3 regions of the Nonomuraea sp. NPDC049649 genome follow, and region 3 is predicted to be linked to each of the others. Evidence: riboswitches for the same ligand, from Rfam matches in the RefSeq annotation. Region 3 holds a riboswitch; each other region holds the start of a gene.
The links. A riboswitch is a leader RNA that binds a small molecule or an ion and turns the genes downstream of it on or off. The one in region 3 is predicted to bind cobalamin.
Positions count from the first base shown of each region.

Region 1: another riboswitch for cobalamin. It lies ahead of AB0J42_RS27605 (ABC transporter substrate-binding protein); the one in region 3 lies ahead of AB0J42_RS24290 (ABC transporter substrate-binding protein).
Region 2: another riboswitch for cobalamin. It lies ahead of AB0J42_RS16505 (ribonucleoside-diphosphate reductase subunit alpha); the one in region 3 lies ahead of AB0J42_RS24290 (ABC transporter substrate-binding protein).

Region 1 covers NZ_JBFAOH010000028.1:3,196-12,500, reverse strand. The annotation lists gene AB0J42_RS27630 (S1C family serine protease) at 1-998, opposite strand, end outside; gene AB0J42_RS27625 (Uma2 family endonuclease) at 1,159-1,731, opposite strand; gene AB0J42_RS27620 (adenosylcobinamide amidohydrolase) at 1,795-2,430, opposite strand; gene AB0J42_RS27615 (ABC transporter ATP-binding protein) at 2,427-3,200, opposite strand; gene AB0J42_RS27610 (iron ABC transporter permease) at 3,197-4,228, opposite strand; gene AB0J42_RS27605 (ABC transporter substrate-binding protein) at 4,267-5,220, opposite strand; cobalamin riboswitch at 5,292-5,415, opposite strand; gene AB0J42_RS27600 (Gfo/Idh/MocA family oxidoreductase) at 5,420-6,274, opposite strand; gene AB0J42_RS27595 (hypothetical protein) at 6,347-7,540, shown strand; gene AB0J42_RS27590 (histidine phosphatase family protein) at 7,623-8,207, shown strand; gene AB0J42_RS27585 (helicase-associated domain-containing protein) at 8,335-9,305, opposite strand, start outside.
Region 2 covers NZ_JBFAOH010000010.1:191,674-200,978, reverse strand. The annotation lists gene AB0J42_RS16530 (peptidoglycan recognition family protein) at 1-744, opposite strand, end outside; gene AB0J42_RS16525 (hypothetical protein) at 1,655-1,942, shown strand; gene glmS (glutamine--fructose-6-phosphate transaminase (isomerizing)) at 1,952-3,775, shown strand; gene AB0J42_RS16515 (SAM-dependent methyltransferase) at 3,873-4,610, shown strand; gene AB0J42_RS16510 (tripartite tricarboxylate transporter substrate-binding protein) at 4,686-5,600, shown strand; cobalamin riboswitch at 5,633-5,831, shown strand; gene AB0J42_RS16505 (ribonucleoside-diphosphate reductase subunit alpha) at 5,922-8,066, shown strand; gene AB0J42_RS16500 (ribonucleotide-diphosphate reductase subunit beta) at 8,079-9,074, shown strand; gene AB0J42_RS16495 (mechanosensitive ion channel family protein) at 9,096-9,305, shown strand, end outside.
Region 3 covers NZ_JBFAOH010000021.1:18,340-27,644, reverse strand. The annotation lists gene AB0J42_RS24320 (SAM-dependent methyltransferase) at 1-173, opposite strand, end outside; gene AB0J42_RS24315 (precorrin-2 C(20)-methyltransferase) at 170-1,717, opposite strand; gene AB0J42_RS24310 (precorrin-8X methylmutase) at 1,714-2,394, opposite strand; gene AB0J42_RS24305 (nitrite reductase) at 2,391-3,227, opposite strand; gene AB0J42_RS24300 (ABC transporter ATP-binding protein) at 3,321-4,109, opposite strand; gene AB0J42_RS24295 (iron chelate uptake ABC transporter family permease subunit) at 4,106-5,152, opposite strand; gene AB0J42_RS24290 (ABC transporter substrate-binding protein) at 5,149-6,120, opposite strand; cobalamin riboswitch at 6,252-6,445, opposite strand; cobalamin riboswitch at 6,483-6,612, shown strand; gene AB0J42_RS24285 (CbtB-domain containing protein) at 6,645-6,833, shown strand; gene AB0J42_RS24280 (CbtA family protein) at 6,842-7,573, shown strand; gene AB0J42_RS24275 (histidine phosphatase family protein) at 7,575-8,129, shown strand; gene AB0J42_RS24270 (pyridoxamine 5'-phosphate oxidase family protein) at 8,130-8,555, opposite strand; gene AB0J42_RS24265 (hypothetical protein) at 8,728-9,267, shown strand.

The sequences.
Region 1 (9,305 bases), on a different contig from region 3:
TACTTGGTGTGGTAGCGGGTCAGCGCGTTCTCGAAGGCGGAGTCGATCGCCCCCCGGCGCGGCGCGATCCCGGCCTTCGACAGCGTCGAGGTGATCTCCCGTACGCCGATCATCCTGGCGTCCTTGCCGCCGCCGATGAGCAGCCCGACGACGTGGCCGTCCTTGTCGCCGATGACGGGGGCGCCGATCATGCCGCGGTCGGCCAGGCCGCCCAGCTTGACGGGCTCGTCGGCCTTCTTCTCCGGGTCGGCGAACGGCCTGCCGGTCGCGCCCGCGCCGCCGCCCTTGCCCAGGTGGGCGATCTCCACGGTGGTGCGCACGTTCGGGCCGGGACGGCCGAGGAAACCGGCCACGCTGGTGGGCGCGCCCTCCTGGTCGGGCACCTTGTCGGCGAGCGGGGCCGTGGGCATGCCGACGCTGCCGACCGCGCGGGCGGTGGGCATCAGCACGGCGGGGGTGTCGGGGCCGGAGCCGGACCGCACCAGCTCGGCCTCGAAGCCGTCGGCGTCGGCGGGCGACACGTTGGGGAAGATCGTGATGTCGGTGGTGACGTCGATGATGCAGGTCGCGGTGGACCTCTTCGGCGGGTAGCAGTCCTTGAGGTGGCGGTCGAGGATCGGGTCGTCCAGCGAGTGGCGCTTGGCGTCCTGCGGGATCTTGACGTCGTGGTGCTCGGCGAACACCTTGTTGGCGGCCGTCACGGCGACGGCCTCCTCGTCGGTCTTGACCACCCGGGTGAGCGTGACGATCGCGCCGTCGGGGTTGACGACGATGCCGGTGCCCTCGCCGATGGGGAAGTCGTAGGAACGCTCGACGTGACGTAACTGGCTGACGTGGTCGAGAAGCGTGATCTCGACGTGGGAGACCGCCTCGACCCGCACCACGGCGGGGGTGACCAGGTCGGTGATGCCGCTCGGGTGCTCATGGGCCGCCGCGGGTATCGCGAGGAGAGCGACCGTCACCGCGACACCGCTTGTCAGCGCTGTGAGACGTGCCATCACCGCTCCCACACGAAGGGTTACAACCAGGGTCCCAATCACCTGTCGTAAGTCAATAGAGCCGCGTATGAAGAAGCGGTTGCAGTACTTCCCCCGACGTAAGAACCCCTCACGACGCCCTATCGCGCCACACCCGCCCGGCGTTACATCCCTTGAGAAATCACCCGAGCTCGGCAGGGTCGAAGCTGACGGGGAACGGCTTCGCCAGATCGGCGGTGGTCCCGGCCTTGTAGGCGGTCGGCGGGCCGTACTCGTCGCCGTCCAGCTCGTACACGTAGAGCGTGGGTCCCTCGTCGAGCTCCACCCGCCAGTAAACGGGAATCCCGGCCGCCGCGTATGCCTCCACTTTGAGGGCCCTGTCGCGTGCCTTGGTGCTCGGGCTGACGATCTCGACCGCGAGCAGCAGGTGCTCGGGCGAGAACATCAGCTCCACCTGCTCGGTGGACGCCATCGGCACCACGACCAGGTCTGGGATGAAGAAGTCCTTGTCGCTCACCCGCAGGTTCACCGTCGACAACGGCTCAAGCTCCGGAGGTGAGGCGTCGTCGAGGACCCGCTGGAGGCGGAAGATGACGCGCTGGTGGAGGGGGGTAGGGGCAGGGCTCACCAGTAGGCTCCCGTTGAAGAGCTCGTATCGGTTCCCGTCGTCGGGGAACTTGAGCAGGTCATCGACAGTGAACGGCGGCCTGCCCGGAAGAACCGTGCTCGTGGTCGTCGGTTCGCTCGTCGCCATGATGGTCACCCGCCCAGTATCGGGAATCCGGCCCTTTCCCACATGCTACTTACCCAGATTTCCTTACCTTCGGTAACCGGGCCGCCACGAAGAGGCGCCTTCCTTGACGGCGGTGTGGACGGCGCGGGCGAGCCGGGAGCCCCACTCCGAGCGCGGCCCGCAGAAGACCTCCTGTGGCCCCGAGTCAGGGACGGCCAGGCAGACGGCGTCGGAGGCGGTGCCCGTGCAGGGGTAGCCGGCTTCCAGCAGGGCCTGCGTCTTGGCCTCGGTCATGGTCATGACGGCGTTCACGAGGGCGGCGTCCGTCATCGCGACCGGGAGGATGGCGACGATGTTGACGGTGCCGGCCAGCGGGGCCAGCTCCGGGTCGGCCGCGCCCTCGGGGGCCGCCGCCCAGGTCGGGACCCGTAAGCCGACCGTGGCCACCGCCTCGGCCCCGCCGTCGACGGCGCGGGTGTAGCGGTCGACGGAGGCGGCCGTCATCATGCCGACCCCGTCACCGCCCGGCCCGAGCTCGGTCAGGTGCTCCACCGGGTCCATCCGCGAGTATCCGGCCACGACCTGGGCGTTCAGCACCCACGTACGCGGCCCGATGCCGCCGCCGAGCATCGCCGAGGAGATCATCCGCCAGCCCGGCCCGAACTCCCAGAGCAGCGATCCGAGCCGGTCGCCGTCCTCGACGCGGTAGCCGAGCTTCACGTCCCTCCTCTGACCAGGTGTACGACGGGCCGCCCGCCGGGGCCCGGCTCGATCATGACACGGGCGTCGAAGTGCTCGCCGACGAGGGGGCCGGTGAGCACGTCGGCGGGGGCGCCGCGGGCCACGGACCGGCCGCCGGCCAGCAGCAGGAGCGTGTCGGCGTACTGCCCGGCGAGCGTCAGGTCGTGCAGGGTGCTGATCACGGTGAGGCCGTCGGCGGTCCGCAGCCGGTCGACGAGTTCCAGCACCTGCTGCTGGTGGCCGAGGTCGAGCGCGGTGGTGGGCTCGTCGAGCAGCAGCACCGGCGCCTGCTGGGCGAGCGCGCGGGCGAGCACCACCCGCTGCCGCTCGCCGCCGGACAGCTCGCCGACCCGGCGGGCGGCGAAGGAGGTCAGTCCGAGCCGCGCCAGCACGCCCGCGGTGATCTCCCGGTCGCGGCGGCTCTCCCGTCCGAGGTAGGGGATGTACGGGGTACGTCCGAGCAGCGCGTAGTCGAAGACCGTCATGTCGGGCGGCAGGGCGGGCGTCTGCGGCGCGTAGGCGATCAGCCGGGCCCGTTCGCGGGGTTTGAGCCCGTGGCCGGGCCGCCCTTCGATGGCCACCTCCCCCTGGTGGTCGAGCACGCCCATGACGGCCTTGAGCAGCGTGGACTTGCCGGCGCCGTTGGGCCCGATGACCGCGAGCCACTCGCCCCGGTGCACGTGCAGGTCCACCCGGTGCAGCACGTCGCGCCCGCCGAGCCGTACCGACAGTGATTCGGCCCGGATCATGTCGCGGTCCCCCGCGTCATGCGCAGCACGGCCACGAAGAACGGCGCGCCGACGAACATGGTGACGACCCCGATGGGCAGCTCGGCGGGGGCGATGACGGTCCGCGCGAGCAGGTCGGCGAGGACCAGGAAGGTCGCGCCGCCGATCAGCGAGAGCGGCAGCACGCTGCGGTAGGAGCCGCCGGCGAGCCGCCGCACCACGTGCGGCACGACGATGCCGACGAACCCGATGAGCCCGCTGACCGCCACCGCGGCGGCGGTGGCCAGGGAGGCGGCCAGCAGCACCACGAACCGGACGCGGGCCGCCCGCACACCGAGCGCGCCGGCCTCCTCGTCGCCGACCGCGAGCACGTCCAGCATCCGCCCGTGCACCATCAGCACCGCCGCGGCGACGGCCGCGTACGGCAGGACAAGCCGGACCTGTTCCCAGCCGCCGCCGACGTCGCCCAGGATCCAGGAGTAGACGCGCCGCAGCTCCTCGACCCCGAGCTGCTGCACGAACGTCTGGACCGCGGTGAGGAACGAGGTGACGGCCACCCCGGCCAGCACCAGCGTCGCGGTGCCCCCGTTCCTCCCGGCGGCGCTGCCCAGCCCGTAGGCGAGGAAGACGCCACCGACGGCGCCGACGAACGCCGCGACGGGCGTGCTGGGCGCCGAGTCGGGCAGCAGCACGACGGCCACGGTGGTGGTCAGCCCGGCCCCGGCGGCGGCGCCCAGCAGGTACGGGTCGGCCAGCGGGTTGCGGAAGACGCCCTGGTATCCCGCCCCGGCCATGGCCAGCAGCCCGCCGACCACGGCCGCCAGCAGCACCCTGGGCAGCCGCAGCTCGTACAGCAGCCCCTGTTCGACGGGCGCCAGCCCGGAGTCGACGGACACCAGCGGCAGCCAGTCGGCGACCTGGAGGACGACCTGCCAGGGCGCGATGTCGGCGGCGCCGCCCAGCAGCCCGGCGATCATGACGGCGGCCAGCAGCGCCAGCCCCACGAGCAGCGCGCCCGGGCGGGCCCGGGCGGGCTTGACCTGCGCCACCGGGTCCTGCGCCCGCCCGGTGGCCTGCTCGGCGAGCACTACTCCGAGGCCGTCTTCGCCACCGCGTCACCGATGGCCTTCGCCAGGTCGACGACGCGCGGCCCCCAGCGGGAGGCGATGTCGTCGTCGAGCTCGATGACCCGGTCCTTCTTGACGGCGGTGAGGTTCTTCCAGCCGGGGCGCTGGGCCAGGGTCTCCTTGTTCTGCCGGCAGCACTTCACGTCGGCCAGGAAGATCAGGTCGGGGTCGGCCTGGGCGATGAACTCGGCCGACAGCTTGGGGTAGCCGCCCGCCGCGTCCGGTGCCTCGTCGGCGATGTTGGTCAGGCCGAAGAGGGCGTAGATCTGGCCGATGAACGTCTTGGACGTGAGCGAGTACGGGGTCTCGTCGAGCTCGTGGTAGTAGGTCAGGCCCTTCCCGGCGGCGGCCCCGGCGGCCAGCTCGTCCAGGGCGGTCTTCATGCCGTCGACCACCTCCTCGGCCTTGGCCAGGTTGCCGGTGGCGGTGCCGAGGTCGAGGATCTCCTGGTACGCCTCGTCGAGGGTTTCGGCGGCGGGCTCGTGCAGGACGGGGACGTTCACCTTGGTCAGCTCGGCGACCACGTGGTCGATGTCGTCGCTGACCACGACCAGGTCGGGCTTCTGGGCGACGATCGCCTCGACGTTCGGCTTGAAGCCGGACAGCTCGGTCCTGGGCGCCTCGGGCGGGTAGTTCGACTGGTCGTCGACCGCGATCACCTGGGGGCCGGCGCCGATGGCGAAGAGCGACTCGGTGTGGACGCTCGACAGGGAGACGATGCGCTCGGGCTTCTTCTCGATGGTGACCTTGCCGTTGGCGGCCTCCACCGTCACGGGGAAGCCGGCGCCGGTCTCGGTGGTGGCGGTCTGGCTGGTGGCGGGGGCGGGGTTGGCTGTCGTGCCGGTCTGGCCGCAGCCGGCCAGGAGCAGCGTTCCCAGCAGCGCGCCCGCGAGGGCCTTGCGTACGGGCCTCACGAGAGAGTCCTTTCACACTGTCGGAACCGAGAGACCCGCGATAAGCGACGGATCACCCTTTTCCACGAGGGATGATGACGTCACGCAGTGGCAGGCGACCTGGCTATGACAGTTGCGGGACAGCGCCGGACTCTCACCGGACTTCGCTGCGGCACTGCGCGTCGGACAAACGCTATCAATCCTCCTTTAGGCGTCGGCGTCAAGGGGTACGGAGCTGGATCTCCGCCTCCTCGATCACCTGCTGGAGGTGGAGGCCGCGGGCGGCGTCGAGCGGATGCCCGCCTTCCCGGACCGTGCGGGCGAACTCCTCGGCCACCAGGGGCAGCGGATCGCCGCCCGGGGTCAGCACCGCGGTGCCCTTCCTGCCGTACACGGCCGCGGTGGCGGGCGGCGGGTCGCCGGCCGCGGCCTGGGTCAGCGAGATCTCGCTGACCGCGCCGCCCTCGTGCTCCAGCAGCAGCCCGGTCCAGCGCAGCGGGTGGCCGTGGGCACGCACCCCGGTGATGCGGCCGAGCGCGGCGTCCATGAGGTCCAGCATGTGCGGCCCGGCGTCGAGCAGCGCGCCCCGCTCCAGCCGCCACGGGGTGGCGAACGGATGGTCGCCGGTGAGGACGCCGGAGATGTTCGCGGCGTGCCCGCCGAACGGCTCGATCTCACGGCACCGGTCAAGGAAGGCCCGAGTGCCCGCCGCGTACCGCAGGGTGAGCACGAGCTGGCTCGGCACGCCCGACTCGGCGACCGCGTCGGCGAGGCGGCGCGCGCTCGCCAGCGAGTCGCCGAGCGGTTTCTCCAGCAGCAGCGCCTTGCCCGCCCGCGCGGCCCGCACCGCGAGCTCCGCTTGGACCGCGGGCGGCACGCAGAACGCGAACGCCTCGCACGCGTCGAACAGCTCCTCCAGCCGCTCGTACACGGGCGCGCCGAGCCGCGCGGCCGACTCGGGCCTGCGCGCCCAGACGCCGGCCAGCCTGGTGTGCGGGCCCGCGGCCAGCATAGGCGCGTGCGCCATCTCGGCCCACGGTCCCGCTCCGACCAGCCCGACGGCCACCGGCTCCATCGTGATCCCTTTCCACGTGATCAGTCCCGATTCGTGACCCTACTCGGACACGCGCGATGACACGATGCCGTCATGATCACTTCCAACCGGCCTCTCGTGCCCTTCGTCGCGGGTGCCGTGGTCCTCCAGATTGCGTTATGGGCCGAAACGAGCCTGGCCGGCGTCTTCCTCGTGTTCCTGGACATGGATGGCCTCCTCGACGTGTTGCCGGTGATCCTGCTGGCAGGCCTGCTGGCGCTCCTGCTGCCGGTGCCGCTGGGCGTGCTGGTGGACCGGGTGGCACGCCGGTCGGCGCTGGTCTGGTCGGGAGTGGCCGGGGCGGTCGCGCTCGGCTCGCTCGTGCCCGCCGTCCTGACCGGCACGGTCACGCAGGTTCACCTCATGCTGGCGCTCGGGGCCGTGATGCTGGTGGCCTTCACGAGTGTGCTGTCGGTGGAGGCCTACCTCCCGGCGGTGACCGGGCGGGACCGGTTCGTGCCGGTGAACGCGCTGCTGTACGGGGTCGCCTCGGCGGGGGCGCTGATCTCCGCCGCAACCATGGGGCCGTTGTACACGCCGCTCGTAGTGACGGTGCTGGCGGTGCCCGCCGCGGGGTTCGTGGTCGCGGCGCTGCTGTTCCGGCAGGTGGACGTGGCCGAGGAGCCCGCACCGCCGCGGGCGGGGCTGTGGGGGGAGGCGGTGGAGGGGGTCCGGTTCACGCTGACGCATCCGCAGCTCCGGGCGATCGCCGTCTACCTTGTGGCGCTGTCGTTGCTGCAGCGGCTGATCGCCCGGCCAGCCGGGAGCGCGGAGGTCCTGGAGTCGATCGTCCTGCTGGCGCCCCTCGTAGGGGCGCTCGCCGCCGTCCTGTTGCACCGCCGCACGGAGGCACTCCGGCTGGCCTGGCTGGCCGTCGTGGTGACGTCGCCGTTCGCGCTGCTGTTCGCGTTCCCGTCCGGGGCCATCGGGTACACGCTCGGTGAGGCGCTGCCGCTGGCCGGAGCGGCGACGGCGGCGATCGCCCTGCTCAGCCACCGGCAGGTGATCACGCCGCCCCGGCTGCTCGGCCGCTCGGGCGGCACGCTGCTCACGCTCGTCGCCCTGGCTGCGATCCCCGGCGTCGTGCTGAAGGGTATGGCTGACCAGTATCTGGGCGATCTCGGTTCGTCGCTGGTGCCCGCGCCGGCCGCCGCCGGGGTGCTGGCGGCGGCGGTCCCGCTCATCAGATCGAGTCGGTACGAGCCTTCCAGCGACGTAGAGGAGGACACGCCGGCCGCGGGCTCCTGACGCCCGGTGCCGAGCAGGGCATGCCTGCCGCGGACACCCGGCTGCTTGAAGCGGCCTCGGAGCGGTGCCGGATGATGGGGTGATGGACGAGATGGTGCTGCTCCGCCACGGCGAGACGGAGTGGAGCAGGACGGGCAGGCACACCGGGCGGACCGACGTGCCGCTGACCCCGCGCGGCGAGGAGCAGGCCAAGGCCCTCATCCCGGTGCTCAGGGAGATCTCGTTCGGGCTCGTCCTGGTCTCGCCCGCGCAACGTGCCACCCGGACCGCCGACCTGGCCGGGCTTGGTTCGTACGAGGTCGACCCCGATCTGTGGGAGTGGGACTACGGCGGCTACGAGGGCGTCACCACCCCCGACATCAGGAAGGAGCGGCCGGGCTGGTACCTGTGGCGCGACGGCGTGCCCCCGGGCAAGACGCCGGGCGAGAGCGCCGCCGAGGTGGGCGCCCGCGCGGACCGGGTGATCGAGCGGGCCATGCAGACGGACGGGCGGGTGGCGCTGGTCGCGCACGGCCACCTGCTGCGCGTGCTCACCGCGCGCTGGCTGCGCCTGGACCCGGCCGACGGGCGGCTGTTCCGGCTGGACACCGGCACCTACTCCCGGCTGGCCTTCGAGCACGGCGAACCGGTGATCAGGACGTGGAACGCCCCGGCCGGCCGGCTCTGAGGTGCCAGAGGATCGACGGACACCCGGCCGGACGAGGCGCGACGCCGCCGTCTTCGGGCGGGGTGCGGGGAGCGACGGACGCCAGGCCGGACAGAGGCGCGACGTCCTTGGGCGGGAGCGGCGGGCGTCAGTAGGCTCCCTTGACCTCGACGATCTCGGCGAGGGGGAACTCCAGGTAGTCGCCCGCCTCCTCGCACCAGGCGTCCAGCGCGCCGCCGCGCAGCTCGCCGTGGCTGATGGTGGCGGTCAGGCCGTCGGTGAGTTTGATGCCCGCCCGGACGCCCCGGTCGACCACGAAGCCGAGCAGCGACTGCTGCGCGGTCGGCAGCCGGGTCGCCATCCGGCCGATGACGGCCCAGGTGCGGCCGTTGCGTTCGCCCGCCTGGCGGCTCTCGGCGATCAGGCGGCGGGCGTGCTCGTGCGGGTCGGGCGGCGGCTCGGCGATCAGCGGCCCGCCGGGCAGTTCGGCGTCGGGCAGTTCGGCCACCTGCCCGCCCGGCAGGAGGATGAGTTTGCCGCTGCGGGGCTCCTCGGCGCGGGTGCGCCGGATGGCGATCTCGCCGGTGTCGGCGACGGGTACGGGCGCGTACCCGGCCTCGCGGAGGGCGGCGAGGGTGCGCTCGGCGCCGGTGGCGGCGACCAGCACGGTGGGGGCGAGCAGCCGCAGCCCCAGCCTGGCCAGCCGCCGGTGGGCGGCGATCTCGGCCAGCAGCGCGGGGTCGGAGGCCTGCACGACGCAGCCGACCGTGGTGACGGTCACCTCGCCGTGGCGGCGGGCGACGTCGTGCACCAGGTACTCCAGCGGCTGCGGGATGGCGCCCACCCCGGACAGTTCCTCCAGCAGTTCGTCGGCGTCGTAGCCGCGGTCGAGGGCGCGGCGCACGCTCTCGGTGGTGAACCGCCACACCGAGGCCGCGCCCCGCGACTCGCGCTCGGCGACCCGGTCGAGCAGCTCGGCCAGCTCCGCCGACGGCGGGCCGGTCACCACCGCGGTGAGGTCGGGCCCGAACAGGGCGCTCCTGCGCACGCTGGCCAGCGCCCGGACGGACGCCTCCACCAGCGCGGGGTCGTGCTCGACCAGCGGGGCGGAGTCGTCGC
Region 2 (9,305 bases), on a different contig from region 3:
CCAGTAGGGGCCGGGGTCCTCGTGCATGGCCGCGAGCGCGTCCGGGGTGGTGCCGGGGACGTTGTCGTGGCCCAGGATGTGGGCGCGGTCGAGCGGGATGCGGTGCTCGGCGGCCAGGTGACGGACCAGCCGGGCCGACGCGCGGTACATGGCCTCGGTGTACCAGGTGCCGCCCTTGGCCAGGTAGCCCTCGTGTTCGATGCCGATCGAGCGGGTGTTGACGTCCCAGTTGCCGGCGTGCCAGGCGATGTCGCCGGTCCGTACGTGCTGGGCGATGTGGCCGTCGCGGGAGCGGATCGTGTAGTGCCAGCTGACGTACTTCGGGTTCTGGACCATGCGGGGGATGCCGGTGAACGGGCCCTCGGTGTCGTGGATGACGATGTAGTCGATACGGCGGGGGCGGTTCAGCCGGTCGTGGTTGCCGTAGCCGCCCTTGCCGGTCTTGGCGTACGCGGCGGGCATCCACTCGCAGTTCAGCGACCGCGGGCACTCCGCCTTGCCCTCCGCGGGACGGGCGGGGGAGCGGAGATCCGGGTGCGCGGGCAACCGGATCAGCGACCCGTCGTCCGTACGGCGAATCACCCCGTCACGGATCACCCGCAGGACCTCGTCGGCGAACGCGCGCGAACCGGCGTAGCGGGCGACGGCGGCGTGCCACTGGGCGGGGTCCGTGCTGGGAACCCGCTGGTACGAGGCGAGCAGCGCTGCACCGCCCCGGATGTTAGCCGTGGGGTCACGCCGCAACCGTTCTGCGCTGATCCCGGTTAGTCGTGCGGCCTCGTCGACTGTCGCCCCAAGGACGCCCCCGTCTGTCGCGGCACGTTGCCCACTGAGGGGATGGGGGTGCGGCGCAAGCGCTCCGGTGCCCGGCCCTGAGAGGTGTCCGGTCAGGGAGGGCGAAAGGCGAGCACCGGTGCCCGGCCCTGAAAGGTGGCCGCTTAGGGCGTGCGACGAGGGGGCACCGGTGTCCGCCCCGAAAAGGTGCCTGCTTAGGGCGTGCGACGAGGGGGCACCGATGTCCGCCCCTGAAAGGTGTCCGCTTAGGGCATGAGAAGGGCGGGCGGTGTGAGGAGGACGGGCGCTGGTTTGAGGTCCGCTTAGGGCGTGAGAAGGGCGGATGCCGGCGTCACGCCCGCTTGAGGTGTGGGAAAGGCCGGTGTCGGTGGGGAGGGGGCGGGCGGTGTCGCCGCGGGCGTCGCCGTGATCGTGACCCGGCGCAAGCGTACGGGGGACCGGGCCGGAGTGGCCGCTGGACAGGGGGACAGAGCCGGTGAGGAGGGACGGGTCCACCAGGTGCATGGGGCCGTAGCCGCCCGCCGTGGAGGGTTCGCCGGGGTGGGCGTCCCAGCGGGACTGCAGGTATGAGAGGCCCAGCAGCACGCTGACCGGCACCCCGTACTCGCGGGCCGCCGCGGCGAAGTCGCCCTGGCGTCCCTCCGGCTGGCCGGCCAGGACGGCGGCGGCGACGACGACCTGCAGCAGCATGACGAACCCCCACAAAGAGAAACCAGATCAATACTCAGCGTGACCATTCCCGGAGACGTGAGAGTTCTACCGAGACGAGGGTGCGGATTGGGAGAAGAAGGAGGAGTACTAGGGCTAAGTCCTGCCCGATATCGGGCAGGATGTTGCCGTGTCTCATGGCATCTGCGTAATGTCCTCGTCTGTGGCTACGGCGCGGCACCCCTACGAGGACCTCATCGCCCATCTCATCAGGACCACCCCCCTCGGTCCGGGAGAAGCGGCACGTGTGGTGGACGACGTGCTGTCGTACTTCTCCGAGTCCGTGGAGGAGTTCGTGCGGCGGCGTCACGGAGAGCTGCAGGCGCGCGGCCTGACCAACGATGAGATCTTCCCCCGGGTCGCCGCCGAGCTGAGGAACCGCCGGGTGGCGGCCCCGGAGCTTTCGCTGCGCCAGCTGCGCCGGATCGTTTACGGATAGGAGACTCGGATGTGCGGAATCGTCGCGTACGTAGGGCCGAAGGACGCGGCCCCGATCCTGCTCGAAGGGCTGCAGCGGCTGGAGTACCGCGGCTATGACTCCGCGGGGATCGTCGTCTCCGGCAAGGGGGGGCTCAAGGTCCGCAAGGTCAAGGGCAGGGTCGCCGACCTGGCCAAGGTGGTTCCGGCCCGGTTCAAGGGCACGCTGGGCATCGGCCACACGAGGTGGGCCACGCACGGCGCGCCGAGCGACGTGAACGCGCATCCGCATCTGTCGTCCGACGAGCGCATCGCGGTGGTGCACAACGGCATCATCGAGAACGCCGACGAGCTGCGCGCCAAGCTGATGGCCGACAGCGTGGAGTTCCGTTCCGAGACCGACACCGAGGTGCTGGCCCACCTGATCGCCCGCGCCGTGGACGAGAACGACTCCCTGGAGGAGGCCGTACGGAAGTCGCTCAACAGCGTCGTCGGCACGTACGGGATCGCGGTGGTCGACGCCGAGCGGCCGGGCGAGGTGGTGGTGGCCCGCAACGGCAGCCCGATCGTGCTGGGCATCGGCGAGAAGGAGATGTTCGCCGCCTCCGACGTGGCGGCGCTGGTCCGCTACACGCGCCAGGTGGTGCACCTGGAGGACGGCGAGCTGGCCGTGCTGCGCGCCGACGGGTTCCACACCTTCTCCAGCGACGCCCGCGAGACCGCCAAGGAGCCGCTGACCGTCGACTGGGACGCCGGTCATTACGACACCGGCGGCTACGAGCACTACCTGCTCAAGGAGATCTCCGAGCAGCCGGAGACGATCGCCCGCACCATGAGCGGCCGTCTCAACGAGCGGTTCAGCGTGGCCCACCTGGGCGGGCTCAACATGGACGCCCGCGAGACCCGCTCCTTCCGCCGGGTGAAGATAATCGGCTGCGGTTCCGCGTACTACTCCGGCCAGATCGGCGCGCAGCTGATCGAGGAGCTGGCCCGCATCCCGGCCGACGCCGAGCCCGCCAGCGAGTTCCGCTACCGCAACCCCGTCGTCGAGCAGGACACCCTCTACATAGCGATCAGCCAGTCCGGCGAGACGTACGACACGCTCGCCGCCGTGCAGGAGCTCAAGCGCAAGGGCGGCCGGGTGATCGGCATCGTCAACGCGGTCGGCAGCGCCATCGCCCGCGAGGTCGACGGCGGCGTCTACCTGCACGCGGGCCCGGAGGTGTCGGTGGCCTCGACCAAGGCGTTCACCTCGACCGCGGTGGCGTTCGCGCTGCTGGCGCTCCACCTGGGCCGGGTGCGCGACCTGTCGCCGGCCGACGGCCGGCGCATCTGCGAGGGCCTGCGCAGGCTGCCCGACCAGGTGGAGGAGATCCTCACCCAGGGCGACAAGATCGCCGAGCTGGCGCGCAAGTACGCCAAGCACGCGGGCATGATGTTCGTCGGCCGGGTCCGCGGCTACCCGGTGGCCCGGGAGGGCGCGCAGAAGCTCAAGGAGATCTCGTACGTGCACGCCGAGGCCTACCCGGCCAGTGAGCTCAAGCACGGCCCGCTCGCGCTGATCGGCCCGGAGATGCCGACGGTGGCGATCGTCCCCGACGACGAGCTGCTCGACAAGAACCTCACCACGCTCGGCGAGATCCGCGCCCGCGGCGGCAGCGTGCTGATGGTCGGCCACCGCGAGCCGGACGCCAAGCTGGCCGAGGACTGCATCGTGGTGCCCAAGAACGAGATCGAGCTGGACCCGATCCTGCTCACGATCCCGCTCCAGCTCTTCGCCTACCACGCCGCGGTGGCGCTGGGCAGGGACGTCGACAAGCCCCGCAACCTGGCCAAGAGCGTTACGGTCGAGTAGCGGAAAGGCGGGGTTAGCAAACCCTTACCGTTCGGCTGGGTCATAGTCGGAATCCCGCCCGTGTCGCCCGCGGAGGTGAGCGCCTAGGCTCGAAAAGGTGCCTCAGTCAGACCCTCACACTCCCAACCCCGACACTCCCAATCTCGCCCGGATGTACGACTACCTCCTCGGCGGGAAGGACAACTTCGCGGTCGACCGCGAGGCCCTGGACCGGCTGGCCGACCTCATCCCGGAGGCGGTGCCGCAGGCGCGCGCCGCCCGGGGGTTCCTCCAGCGCGCGGTACGATACGCCGCCGCGCAGGGCGTCGACCAGTTCCTGGACGTGGGCAGCGGCCTGCCCACGCAGGGCAATGTGCACGAGGTGGTCCCGGACGCCCGGGTCGTCTACGTCGACCACGACCCGGTGGTGGCCGAGCACGGGCGGGCGCTGCTGGGCGACCGGGACCGGGCGGTCTTCGTCGAGGCCGACCTGCTCGACCCGGTGCGGATGCTGGACCAGGCCGCCGCCCACCTCGACCCGGCCCGCCCGGTCGGGGTGCTGCTGGTGTCGGTGCTCCACTTCGTGCCCGACAGCGTGAACCCGCACGCCGTGCTCGCCTGCCTGCGGGGTGCGCTGGCGCCGGGCAGCCACCTGGCGATCGCGCACGCCACCTCCTCGGGCGACGCCCCGGCGGGCGGCACCCGCCGGGGCCCGGAGGAGATCCAGGCGTTCTTCGGCGACTTCGTCATGGTCGAGCCCGGCCTGGTGCAGGCCCACGAGTGGCGGCCCGACCGGCCGCGGCTGGTCGGCGGCACCCGGCTGCCGCTGCTGGCCGGGATGGCCTGGAAACCTTAGCGGGTGATATCCGGCATGTGTAACTCTGTGTGATCTGTCAATAACCTGAAGTGGATACTTCGGGGGAGGCGGTTCATGCGGCGAAGGCGGTTCCTCACATCGGGCCTGGGAGTGGCCGCCTGCCTGGCGGGCTGCGGCCGGTCTGCGGGGAAGCCGCCCGGCTCGTACGAGATCCTGCCCGGCGGCGAGCGCTGGGGGCGCGTCGCCGACGCGTTCGCCCGGGCGGCCCGCGCGGAAGGCTACAAGGTCGGCGGGCCGGGGCCGGTCACCACGCTCACCGTCACCGGGCTGCCCGCGCTCGCCGCCGCCGCGCTGAACGCGGCCGAGTCGCCCCTCGACGGCGCCACCCCGCTCGCCCGGCTGGCCGGCGAGGTGGGGGTGGTGCTGGTGCCGCAGGACTCGCGGTTCGCCACCTTCGACGCGTTCGGCGCCCACCTGCGCGCCGGTCCCGCCGGGACGCCGCTCGCGGGCGGGCCGCAGGGCTCGCCCGACCATCTGCTGTTCGGGCTCATCGCCCGGGGACTCGGCGCCGACACGCGGCAGGTCGACTACACCGGCTACCCCGGCACCGCCGAGGCCGCGGGCGCGCTGCTGGCCGGGCGCGTCGCCGCCGCGGCCGGCACGCTCGCCGGCTGGCGGCCCTACATCGACGGGGGCCGGGTGCGGGTGCTGGCCGTCTCGTGCGCCGAGCGGTTCCCCGGGGTGGACGCGCCCAGCCTGCTGGAGTGCGGAGTCCGGGTCAACTTCACGAGCTGGAGCGCCGCCGTCGGGCCCGGCGACATGCCCGAGACGGCCCGCGCCGCGGCCGTCGGCATGTGCGAGGAGGTGACCGGCTCGCCCGGCTGGCGCCGCACCTGCCAGGAGGGCGGCTGGTCGGTGGTCCCGCTGGCCGGGGAGCTCTTCGCCGCCTGGGTCGCCGCCGAGATCCGCCGCACCAAGACCGTGCTCCAGGACCTCGGCCTCCTCGAAAGCGGCAAGGGCACAACATGATGTGGTGGTTGCGGAAGCAGCCACTAGATGTAGGATCACGTTCGTTCGCCGGTCCGCCCCCGCCCGGGGCGGCGCAAAAGGGAACCCGGTGCGAATCCGGGGCTGCCCCGCAGCGGTGAGCGGGAACGACCGCCGTCAACGAGCACTGGAAGCCATCCGGGAAGCGACGGCCAGTAGGAGTGTGCCAGACGCCCGCGAGCCCGAAGACCTGCCGGCGATCCACCATGTCCAGGGCCTCGAGGGAGGGCCCGGGGGCGTAGCGGCGCGCGCCGCCGTGCTCTCGCGTGCCCTCACGGGGCCGAGCTCGCGAGGAGAGAGCACGTGACACAGATCGTCGAGGGTGACCGGCGGCAGGCCATCGAGGAGGCCGCCGCCCGGGTGATCACCGACCCGGCGAACTCGCGGGTGGCCGCCGGGCTGCTCGCCGAGGAGATCGCCGAGGAGGCCGCCGCGGAGGGGGTGCGGACGTTCTCCGAATCCGTCGCCGCCACCCACGCGGCCGGGCTGATCCAGGACGGGCTCGCGGAGTTCGTCGCCGCGCACGCCGCCGAGCTGGACGCGCTCGTCCGCGACGAGGCGGACGGCCGCTTCGAGTACTTCGGGCTGCGCACCGTCTACGACCGCTACCTGCTGCGCCACCCCGTCAGCCGGGCCGTGCTGGAACGGCCCCAGCACTTCTTCCTCCGCGTCGCCTGCGGGCTGTCGCGGACCGTCGCCGAGGCCGCCGAGCTCTACCGGCTGATGTCCAGCCTGTCCTACCTGCCCAGCTCGCCGACGCTGTTCAACGCGGGCGCGCGCCGCCCGCAGCTCTCGTCGTGCTTCCTGCTCGACTCGCCGCGCGACGAGCTGGAGGCGATCTACGAACGGTACGGTCAGGTCGCCCGGCTGTCGAAGTACGCGGGAGGCATCGGCATCTCGTGGACCCGGATCCGCTCCCGCGGCTCGCTGATCCGCGGCACCAACGGCCACTCCAACGGCATCGTCCCGTGGCTGCGCACCCTGGACGCCTCGGTCGCCGCGGTCAACCAGGGCGGCCGGCGCAAGGGCGCCGCCTGCGTCTACCTGGAGACCTGGCACGCCGACATCGAGGAGTTCCTGGAGCTGCGCGACAACACCGGCGAGGACGCCCGCCGCACCCACAACCTCAACCTGGCCAACTGGGTGCCCGACGAGTTCATGCGCCGCGTCGAGGCCGACGAGGTCTGGTCGCTGTTCGACCCGAAGGAGGTCCCCGACCTGCCCGACCTGCACGGCGAGGCGTTCACCCGCGCCTACCGGGCCTACGAGGCCGAGGGCCGCCACGTACGGCAGATCCCGGCCAGGACCCTGTACGGCCGGATGATGCGCACGCTCGCGCAGACCGGCAACGGCTGGATGACCTTCAAGGACGCGGCCAACCGCACCTCCAACCAGACCGCCCGGCCGGAGAACGTCATCCACCTGTCCAACCTGTGCACCGAGATCCTGGAGGTCACCAGCGACGGCGAGACCGCGGTCTGCAACCTCGGCTCCGTCAACCTCGCCGCCCACCTCGACGGGCACAGCGGCCTCGACTGGGAGCGGCTGCGCGCCACCGTCCGCACCGCCGTGCGGTTCCTGGACCGCACCATCGACCTCGGCTTCTACCCGACGCCCGAGGCCGAGAAGGCCAACCTGCGCTGGCGGCCCGTCGGGCTCGGCGTGATGGGGCTGGCCGACGTGTTCTTCGCACTCCGCCTGCCGTTCGACTCGCCGCGGGCGCTGGAGCTGTCCACCCGCATCGCCGAGGAGATCGCGCTGGCCGCCTACGACACCTCGGCCGACCTGGCAGCCGAACGCGGGCGGCACCCCTCGTACGACGACACCCGCGCCGCGACCGGCGTGCTCCACCCCGACCACTACGGCGCCGCCGGCTCGCCGCGCTGGGACGCGCTCCGCGAGAAGATCGCCGTCACCGGGCTGCGCAACTCGCTGCTCGTCGCCGTCGCGCCGACCGCCACCATCGCCTCCATCGCCGGCTGCTACGAGTGCATCGAGCCGCAGGTGTCCAACGTGTTCAAGCGGGAGACCCTGTCGGGCGAGTTCCTCCAGGTCAACCGCTATCTCGTGGCCGACCTGCGGGAGCGCGGGCTGTGGACGGACCGTACCCGCGACGAGCTGAAACGCGCCGACGGCTCGGTGCAGCAGGTGCCCGGCATCCCCGACGACCTCAAGCTGCTCTACCGCACCGCCTGGGAGCTGCCGCAGAAGGCGCTCATCGACCTGGCCGCCGCCCGCCAGCCCTACGTCGACCAGGGGCAGTCGCTCAACCTGTTCATGGCCGCGCCGACCATCGGCAAGCTCTCGTCGATGTACGCCTACGCCTGGAAGCGGGGCCTGAAGACCACGTACTACCTGCGTTCCCGCCCGGCCACCCGGATCGCGCAGACCACCGTCCAGCAGGCCTGCTCGCTGGAGAACCCCGACATCTGCGAAGCCTGCCAGTAAGGAGACCTGCTCATGCTGCTCGACCCCGGAATGGACCTCACCCTGCGCCCGATGCGCTACCCGGACTTCTACGAGCGTTACCGGGCCGCCATCCGCAACACCTGGACGGTGGAGGAGGTCGACCTGCACTCCGACGTGGCCGACCTGGCCCGGATGACCGCCCAGGAACGGCACCTGATCAACCGGCTGGTCGCGTTCTTCGCCACCGGCGACTCGATCGTCGCCAACAACCTGGTGCTCAACCTCTACCAGCACGTCAACGCCCCCGAGGCCCGGCTCTACCTGAGCCGGCAGCTCTTCGAGGAGGCCGTGCACGTGCAGTTCTACCTGACGCTGCTCGACACCTACCTGCCCGACCCGGACGAGCGGGTCAAGGCGTTCGCCGCGATCGAGCACATCCCGTCGATCCGCGACAAGGCCGAGTTCTGCTTCCGGTGGATCGACTCGATCGGCGACCTGAAGCGCCTGGAGAGCCCCGCCGACCGGCGGCGGTTCCTGCTCAACCTCATCTGCTTCGCCGCCTGCATCGAGGGGCTGTTCTTCTACGGTGCCTTCGCGTACGTCTACTGGTTCCGCTCCCGCGGCCTGCTCAGCGGGCTCGCCACCGGGACGAACTGGGTGTTCCGCGACGAGTCCATGCACATGGAGTTCGCCTTCAGCGTCGTCGACACCGTCCGCGCCGAAGAGCCCGGCCTCTTCGACGACGAGCTGACCGAGCAGGTCGGCCGCATGATGGAGGAGGCGGTCGCCGCCGAGCTGGCCTTCGCCCGCGACCTGTGCGGCGACGGCATGCCCGGCATGTCCGCCGAGCAGATGCGCGCCTACCTGGAGTACGTCGCCGACCAGCGGCTGGCCAGGCTCGGCATGCCGAGACGCTACGGTTCCGCGAACCCGTTCGCCTTCATGGAACTCCAAGACGTACAGGAGCTGGCAAACTTCTTCGAACGCCGCGTATCCGCTTACCAGATCGCAGTCGAGGGCAATGTGACCTTCGACGAGGCTTTCTAGATCTTCAGGAGGTCGCTTCACGTGCATGTCCCCGGCGCCTGGCTGAACCTGGCCGCCGCCGTGATCGGTGCGGTCCTCGGCCTGGAACTGACCCGGCAGATCCTGATCCGGGTGGGGCGCAAGTGGCCGGTCAGCCGCCGGCTGGTCAAGCGCTGCCACTGGCCGGCGGTGGCGACGGCCGCGCTGATGACCTTCAACATCATGTTCTACCCGCTGATGATCGGCACGACC
Region 3 (9,305 bases):
TTCAGGTGCTGGGTGTCCACGAGTTCCGCTTGCGGGCCGCAGTGCGCCAGCACGCCGGGGTCGAGGTAGGTGCCGGGGTAGAGGACGAGGTCGGCCTCGGCGAGCAGCCGCGTGGCGCGTACGGTCAGCAGGTCGGCCGCGCCCGGCCCGGCGCCGACGAAGTGGACGGTCACCGGACGTACCTCGGGGTCCAGACCCCGGCGGCGGAGACGCGGGTGGACGAGGCGCCCACGATCAGCAGGCATCTCATGTCGATGGCCGCCGGGTCCAGTTCGCCCAGCGTGGTCACGGTCAGCGACTCCCCGGCGCGGCCCACGTCGCGGCCGACCACGACGACGGTGCCGGGGCCGCGGTGCTTCAGCAGCACGTCACGGGCGGTCGCGATCTGCCGGGTGCGGCTGCGCGAGGCCGGGTTGTAGATCGCCAGGACCAGGTCGGCCTCGGCGACGGCGCGCAGTCTCCGCTCGATGACCTCCCACGGTTTGAGCCGGTCCGACAGGCTCAGCACCGCGAAGTCGGCGCCGATCGGAGCTCCGGCGCGGGCCGCCACCGCCTGGACGGCGCTGACGCCGGGCAGGACGCGCACGGTCACCTCGGCGAAGGCCGGGTCCTCGGCCGCCTCGAAGACGGCGGCGGCCATCCCGAAGATCCCGGCGTCGCCGCCGGAGACCACCGCGACCTTCTCGCCGCGCCGGGCGAGGTCGAGGGCGAACCTGGCCCGCTCCACCTCGACGGTGTTGCCCGACGCGTGCCGGTTCAGGCCGGGGCGCTGCGGCACCCGGTCGACGTACGGGCCGTAGCCGACGACGTGGTCGACCTCGGCGAGCGCGGCTGCGGCCTCGGACGTGAGCCAGTCGCCGGGGCCGGGGCCAAGCCCGACGACAAGCAGCTCAGCCACCCCGGCGGCGGAGGTCTCAGCGGCGGAAACCCCCGCCTCGGCCGCCCCGGCGGCGGACATCTCGGGCGTCTCCGTGGTGTTCCGGGAGCGTGGGCCGTTGAGGCTGTCTCCGGTGACGACGATCAGGGAGAAGTACGGGACCTTCGTCTCGTCCACCTCGGTCACCGGCTGCCACCGCTGCTCGGGCATGGAGGCGCGCTCGACGTACAGGGCGTGGTCGAGGCGGCCGGCGGCGGTCAGGGCGCGGCGTACGGCGGGGAAGGTGCGGCCCAGCTTCATGATGATCGCGCCGTCGGTGCCGGCGAGGCGGCGGGCGAGTTCGGGTTCGGGCAGGGTGCCGGGCAGGACGGTCAGCACGTCGGTCTGGCGTACGAGCGGGCTCCCGGTCAGCGCTGTGGCGGCGAGGAAGGCGGGGACGCCGGGCACGATCTCGGTCGGGTATCTCTCGGAGAGGCGGTCGTGCATGTACATGTACGACCCGTAGAAGAGCGGATCGCCCTCGGAGAGCAGCACGACGTCCCGTCCCTGGTCGAGGTGGGCGGCGAGCCGGGCCGCGGACTCCTCGTAGAACTCCGCCAGCGCCCCGGTGTAGCCGCCGGGATGGTCGGTGGAGTCCGTGGTCACCGGGTAGACCAGCCGCTCTTCGATGACCTCGGTGGGGAACAGCCCGGCGGCGATCCGCCGCGCGTTGGACTGCCTGCCCCGGGCGGAGTGGTAGGCGATCACGTCGGCCTGCCCGATCAACCGAGCGGCTTTGAGGGTGAGGAGTTCGGGGTCTCCGGGGCCGACGCCCACCCCGGCGAACCTGCCGGTGCTCATTCCGCCTCCTGGGCGAGGGCGTTGAGCGCGGACGACGTCATCGCCGAGCCGCCGCGGCGGCCCCGCACGGTGACGAACGGGATGTCGATGCCGTGGCCGGCGGCGAAGTCCTGCAGCGCCTGCTTCGACTCGGCGGCGCCGATGAAGCCGACCGGGCAGCCCACGATCGCGGCCGGGCGGGGCGCCCCGTCGATCAGCAGCTCCAGGAGGTGGAACAGGGCGGTCGGGGCGTTGCCGATCGCGACCACGGCCCCTTCGAGGCGCGGCTCCCAGAGCGAGACGGCGGCGGCGGTGCGGGTGGTCCCCCACTCCTCGGCCAGGCCGGGCACCCGCGGGTCGCCGAGGGTGCAGATCACCTCGTTGCGGGCGGGCAGCCGGCTGCGGGTCACGCCCTTCACGACCATCGTGGCGTCGCAGAGGATCGGCGCTCCCGCGACGAGCGCGGCGCGGGCGGCGGGCACCAGGCGCGGGTGGATGACGAGGTCGTCGGTCAGGTCGATCTGGCCGCTGCCGTGGATCATCCGGACGGCCAGCTTCTCGGCGTCGGCCGGCACCGCGGACAGATCGGCCTCGCGCCGGATCGTCGCGAACGAGTCGAGGTAGATCTGGGGTCCGCGGTCGACGTACGCGTAGCGGCGGTTCGGCCGGCGCGGCAGGGTGTCGGGTATCGGGTTCATCGGGTTTCCTCGGGGATCAGGACGCCACGCCAGGGGGTGACGACGAGTTCGGGGGCTGCGGCGCAGAGCCGTGCCACGGCGGCGCGGTCCAGCCCTTCCTCCGGCACCTTCCGGTGAACGCCTCCGGGGACCGGGCCGAAGGGCAGGGGCGGGGCCGCGGCGGGGACGTCACGGGATCGGGCGACCGGTTGGATCAACGGTTCAGGTAGTTCGGCGACGTGCCAGGGAGCCTCCGGGCCCGTGCCGCGTACGTCGAGAAAGCGCCGGGCGAGGTCGGCGAGGTGCGTGTGAGCCTTCCGCAGAGGAACGACAGGGCACCACCCGTCACCGGCCCGGAGCTGGGCCGACCCGTCGCCGAGCGCCACCAGGCCCAGGTCGCACGGGCGGTCCAGCAGGTCCCCGCGGCCGTCATCCAGGACGAAGAGGAACCGGCCGGGCAGCCGCCCCAGCTCGGGGTCGCCGCAGAGCGCGGCGTCCAGAGCGGCGACCACGGGACGCAGGTCGGCCCGGCCGCCGGCCAGCCCGGTCTGCGGGGACGCCAGCACGTTGCGCGCCAGGTCGTGCGCGCGGCTGGGCAGCAAGCCGGTCGCCTCCAGGGCGGTGATCACCTCGTCGGGGAGGCGTCCGGTGCCGGGCATCGCGCGTAGTTGCAGGTTGGCGCGGGTGGTCACATGAACGTGCCCGTCCCCGTACCGCTCCGCGACCCCGGCGAGGGCGTGCAGCGCCGTCGCGGAGACCCTGCCGCCGGGGAGACGCAGCCGCACGAGCAGCCCGTCGGCGGCGGGCCAGGGGCGGAGCACGCCCGGGCAGCGGTCTGGTCGGAACCGGTTCATGTCACCTGGCCTCCCGGGCGTATATCGGGCCGGTCTCGATCCACAGCCGTCCGTCCGCCCGGCGGAGGGCGACGGGTGGGGTGGGTGCAGGAATCATGAAGGGCCTTCCTGGTCGGGGTGGACGCTGATCTGCGGGACGCCGGTGCGGGGGTGGGCGTGGACGTCCGCCGTCACCTCGTACACCTCGGCAAGTAACGCCGGGGTGAGGACCTGGGCGGGCGGGCCGTCGGCGACGACCTGACCGGCGTGCATCACGCAGATCCGGTCGCAGAAGGCGGCGGCGAGGTTGAGGTCGTGCAGGGCGATCACGGCGGTCACGCCCAGGCCGCGCACCAGCCGCAGCACGTCGAGCTGGTGGCGCAGGTCGAGGTGGTTGGTGGGCTCGTCGAGCACCAGCGTGCCGGTCTGCTGGGCCAGGGCGCGGGCGATCAGGACGCGCTGTTTCTCCCCGCCCGACAGCCGGTCGAACGGCGCCTGGGCGAGCGCGGTGACGCCGAGCGCGTCCAGGGCGTCCATGATGATCCGCCGGTCGCCGTCGTCGTCGCCTTGAAAAGCCTTCTTGTACGGGCTGCGGCCCATCGCCACGACCTCGTACCCGCTCAGCTCGAACTCCCCGGGCGGCTCCTGCACGACGGCGGCGAGGCGGCGCGCGAGCCGGCGGCCGCTCATCCGCCAGATGTCCTCGCCGTCCAGCAGCACCCGCCCCGAGGTGGGGCGCCGTGCGCGGTAGAAGGTGCGCAGCAGGGTGGACTTGCCCGCGCCGTTGGGCCCGGTCAGCGCGACGACCTCGCCGGGCGTCAGGTCGAGGACGGCGTCGCGTACGAGGTCGCGGTCCGCGACGGCGACGCCCACCCGCTCGGCGCGCAGGTGACCGGGCGTCATGAGGCCGCCTTCCGCCGCATCAGCCAGAGGAAGAACGGGCCGCCGGCGAGCGCCGTCAGGATGCCGACCGGGATCTCCTCCGGCGCGATCACCGTACGGGCCGCCAGGTCGGCGGCGATCAGGAAGGCCGCGCCCAGCAGCGCGGCGGCCGGGAGCGCCCGCCGGTGCCCGGCGCCGGTCAGCAGGCGCACGATGTGCGGGAGCATCAGCCCGACGAACCCGATGGCGCCGCTGACCGCGACGACGGCGCCGACCATCAGGGCGACGAGGACGAAGAGGCAGGCGCGGAAGCGGTGCACGTTCAGCCCCAGGGAGGCGGCCGCCTCCTCCCCCGCCAGCAGCAGGTCGAGCGGGCGGGACACGCCGAGCAGCGCCACCGTGCCGAGCAGCACCGCCGCGGCCGGGATCGGGACCAGGTCCCAGGAGGTGCCGCCGAAGCCGCCCAGCATCCAGCGCATCGCCGACTCGGTCTTGCGCGGGTCGCCGGAGGTGACGATGAGGTAGCCGGCGATCGCCGAGAGCACTTCGGCCGTCGCCACCCCGGCCAGGATGAGCCGGACCGTGGTCATCCGGCCGCCGGAGCGGGCCAGGACGTACACCAGCGTCAGCGCGCCCAGCGCCCCGATGAACGCGGCCAGCGGCAGCGAGAACGCGCCGAACACCGTGAGGTTGAGGACCAGGACGAGCACCGCGCCGACGCTCGCCCCGGACGAGACGCCCAGCAGCATCGGGTCGGCCAGCGGGTTGCGCACGAGGGCTTGCAGGGCCATCCCGCAGACCGACAGCGCCGCCCCGGCGACGCCGCACAGCAGCACGCGCGGCGCCCGCACGTCCAGCACGATCGTCTCCCTGACCGGCGGCCAGGTGGGGTCGACCAGCGCGGGCACGGCCCGGTGGGCGAGGATGCCCCACACCTCGCCGGCGGCCAGCGGGACGGACCCGGCCGCGATCCCGGCCGTGGCCGCTGCCAGGACGAGGGCGGCGAGCAGGGTCAGGACCAGCGCGTACGGCAGGCGGGGCACGGCGGCGGCGAGCGCGGTCACGAGAAGCGGTCCGGGTGGAGCTGCCCGGCCAGCGACTCGACCCCTTCCGGCACCCGGACGCCGAGCACCGTGGCCGACAGCGGCAGCACCGCGAACCGCTGCTGCTTGATCGCCGGGACGTCCTTGAGCGCCGGGCTGGACAGGAGGAACCTCTTCTTGTCCGCCACCGGCCGGTCGCCGTAGTCGTAGATGACGATCGCCTCGGGCGCGCGGTCGGCCACCTGCTCGAACGACACGTCGCCGAACGCCTTGCCCAGGTCGGCGAAGAGGTTCACGCCCCCGGCCCGGCTGATCATGTCGTTGCCGATGCCGGCCCCGCCCGCGGTGAACGCTGTCTTGTCGCCGCTGTCGTACACGAACACCTTGACCGGCTCGGCGCCCCGCACCTTCTCCTCGACGCTCTCCAGCACGGCGCGCATCTCCGCGACGCGCCGTTCGGCGCGGTCCCGCACGCCGAAGATCCGGCCGATGGTACGGATCTCCTCCTCCAGGAGATCCACGGTCACCGGGCCGTCCGGGCAGGCCTCCAGGCTGAGGTACGCGTCGATCCCGGCCTTGGCCAGCGCTTCCCTGCTGCGCCCTCCCTCGTCGAAGGCGCTGCGGAACCCGCCGTACACGAAGTCGGGCTCGGCCGACAGCAGGACCTCGTACGACGGATACTCCTCCGCGAGCACCTTCACGCTGTCGTAGGCGGCTCGGTACTCGGGCGGGATGCGGTCATCCAGGAAGGCGGTGCCGGCCATCGACCTCTCCAGCCCGAGGGCCAGCATGATCTCGGTGACGTGCTGGTTCATCGTGACCGCCCGCTGCGGGGGCCGCTGGTACGTGGTGGTCACCCCGCAGTTGGTCACCGTGACCGGGTAGCCGGCGGCGGTGGGCCGGGGCGGGGAGACCTGCGCGGTGCCGCATCCAGTCATCAGCGCGACGACCAGCAGGATCGTGAAAGGGAGCGAGCGTGAGCTCGTCATGGGCGGAGCCTTTCCTGACCGGCGTGACAGGGCGGGATCGGTCAAGCAGGCGCCCACGCCGAGCAGGGGAAATGGCGTCGTGTCGGCATCGTGGCATGGCGGCCACCGTCCTCTCTTGGGGAGATCCGCCCCAATTTCTTCGAGGAGGCGACCGCGTGAGTCTCCTGGCTCCCGGGTCAGCGCTCGCCCCGGCCTTCCCACCCGCACGGGCAGTGGCGTGTTCGGGGTCCGCTCGCCGGTCACAGTGGCGGGACCGCGCCGGATTCACACCGGCTTCCTCGTTCCGCCGTCGCCTACGTCCGGCATCGTCTCATAGATGTTCCTGCACCTTCGGAACAGCCTGGGCACATTGACGGGGACGGGGAGAAAGGATACGTTCCGGTGGATTTCACGGTTGTCCAAGGGAAATCCGGTGAGAAGCCGGTGCGGACGCGCCACTGTATCCGGGACGCAGATCCCGGGAGCCAGGTCGCTTGGCAGCCGTGACCTCGGTACATGGGACGCGTCAACCCTGAGGAGGATCGATGAGCGGGCTGTCCACCCCGTCTGCCATTCCCTTTCCACGGCTCGGCCCCTGGCTGCTCGCCGTGCCTGTGCTGCTGCTCGTGGCGTACCTCGTCCTGATGGACAACGGCGCGGTCTCGCAGACGGGCGCCTTCCTGCACGAGCTGATGCACGACGGGCGGCACCTGCTCGGCGTGCCGTGCCACTAGGGGACGGCGTGGTACGGACCTTCGTGGTCAGGGGCCTGCTCCTGGGGCTCCTGGCCGGACTGATCGCGGGCGGATTCGCCTTCGCCTTCGGGGAACCGCAGGTGGACGCGGCGATCGCGCTGGAAGAGGCCGCGGACGGGCACTCGCACGGCCACGGCTCGGAGGCCGAGGTCAGCAGGCCGGTGCAGAAGGCGGGGCTGTTCCTCGCGACCGGGCTGTACGGGGTGGCCGTGGGCGGGATCTTCGCGCTGGTGTTCGCCGGGCTGCGCGGGCGGGTCGGGCCGCGGTCGGACGGGCTGCTGGCGCTGGCGGCGGCGGGGACGGCGTTCGTCGCGGTCATTCTCGTCCCATTCCTGAAATATCCGGCCAACCCGCCTGCCGTCGGCGACCCCGAGACCATCGACAGCCGGACCTTCCTGTACGTGGTGATGGTCCTCGTCGGGCTGGCCGCGGCGGCGATCGCGGTGGCGACGTCCCGCCGCGTCCACGCCGGACCGTGGCCCCGATGGCTCGCCTCCGTGGTGGCGTTCCTCTTGCCGGTGGTGGCCGCCTGGGTGCTGCTGCCCACGGTCGACGAGGTGCCCGACGGCTTCCCCGGCACGCTGCTGTGGGAGTTCCGGCTCGCCTCGATCGGCACCCAACTCGTCTTCTGGGCGGCCTTCGGCGCGCTCTTCGGCTGGGCCTGCGACCGGGCGGCCCAGCGCGGCGCGGCTCCGGTGGGCGCCGCCGCGCCAGGCTGACGTGCTGTTCATCCGGCACGCCACCACCCCGGGTACGCGCGGTTCCTGCTTCCCCACGGACGAGGACGCGGACCCCTCCAGCCTGACCCGGGCCGTCGTCGTGGCCTCGGCGGGGTTCGCCGGGGTCACGGCGGCCTGGGTCGCTCCGGTGAGCGCCGCGCGGCAGACCGCCGTTGCGCTGGGGCTGGCGGTGCGTGAGACGGCCGCGCTCGCGGAGGCGGACTGCGGCCGGTGGGGCGGTCTGTCGTACGAGCGAGTCGCGGAAGAAGAGCCGGACGCGCTCGCCCTGTGGCTGTCAGACCCCGGCGCCGCTCCGCACGGCGGTGAGCCGCTGACCGCGCACGCCGCCAGGGTGGCGCGCTGGCTCGACGGCGTGCGGGAGGAGCCGGACGGAGTCGTGGTCTGCGGTGTCGGCACGATCCGGGCGGCGCTGGCTCACGCGCTCGGGCTCGGCCCGCTCGGCGCCGCCCGCTTCGACCTGGCTCCCCTGTCCACCACCCGGCTTACCGTCACCAGGGACGGCTGGCGGGTCGCCCACGTCAACCGCCCGTTGTGATCACGCGTTGCCCAGCACGCGAGTGACCTCGATCTCCAGGACCACCCTGGACGGGTTCGGCCGGGGCGGCTTGTAGCGGGCGGCGTAGCGGCGCTCGGCGTCCGCGACCTGCTCGGGTTCGGTCCGTACCACGGCCCGGCCCTCCAGCGTCGACCACCGGCGGCCGTCCACCTGGCACAGCGCCACCGGCGCGCCGGTCTCCCCGATGAGCCTGGCCTTGTACGAGGTCCCGGAGGTGATCACGCGGGCGATGCCGGTCTCCAGATCCAGGGTCGCCCCCACCGGCACCACGTGCGGCGGCCCGGCGGAGCGGGCGGTCGAAAGAGTGCACAGGTGCCGCTCCTGCCAGAACGCGGCGAACCCCTCCCCCTGCTCGGCCAGGTTCACGACCCTCCTCAGCTGCTCCGCGAGAGCAGCATCGTACATCCGCAGCTGGTGACGCGGCTGTCCGGCATCGGCGTGAAAGGTTCACGACCGGTGTGCCCTCAGCCTGCGGCGACTCACCGCGTACCGCTCCGTACAGGCTTCGCGGGGTGTCAGCGGCACGCCTGCGTGGAACGATTGGCACGTGCATGTCGGCAGGCCCCTCCTACGTGCCTTGCGTGCCACGGTGTTCGCCGTGGCCTGCGTCCTGGTGTCGGCCGGGATGCACGTTCTGGCCGGTGGCGCCGCCATAGCGCCCGGTGTCCTGGTGCCGGCGCTGATGCTGACCTGGGCCGGGGCGTACGCCATCGGAGCCTGTCAGCGCGGCGGGGGCGTGCTGCTCGCCGCCTGCTCGGCCGCCCAGTACGGCATGCACTGCCTGTTCACCGTCGGCGCCGAGCCGGTGCCGGTTCCGCTGACCCATGTCCATGGCGACAGCGGGGTGGGCATGTTCCTGGTCCACGCGGCGGTGGCTCTGCTGTCGTCGTGGTGGCTGGAGCGCGGCGAGGCCGCCCTGGCCATGATCGCGCACCTGGCCGTCACCTCGCTGAGCGTGCTCTGGGCCCGGCTGCTGCTCCTGCTCGCCGTCCCGCCGGTCACCGGACGGCAGCCGCTCCGCCCCCGGGTGGATCACGAGCCTGCCCGGCTGCGGCGGCTCCTGCTCGCCGCCAGCCTGCGCCGCCACGGGCCTCCCCCGTTCGCCGCCGCTCTCTGACAGGGCCGTAAGCCCGTTTCACGGCCGCGGCCGGCCGC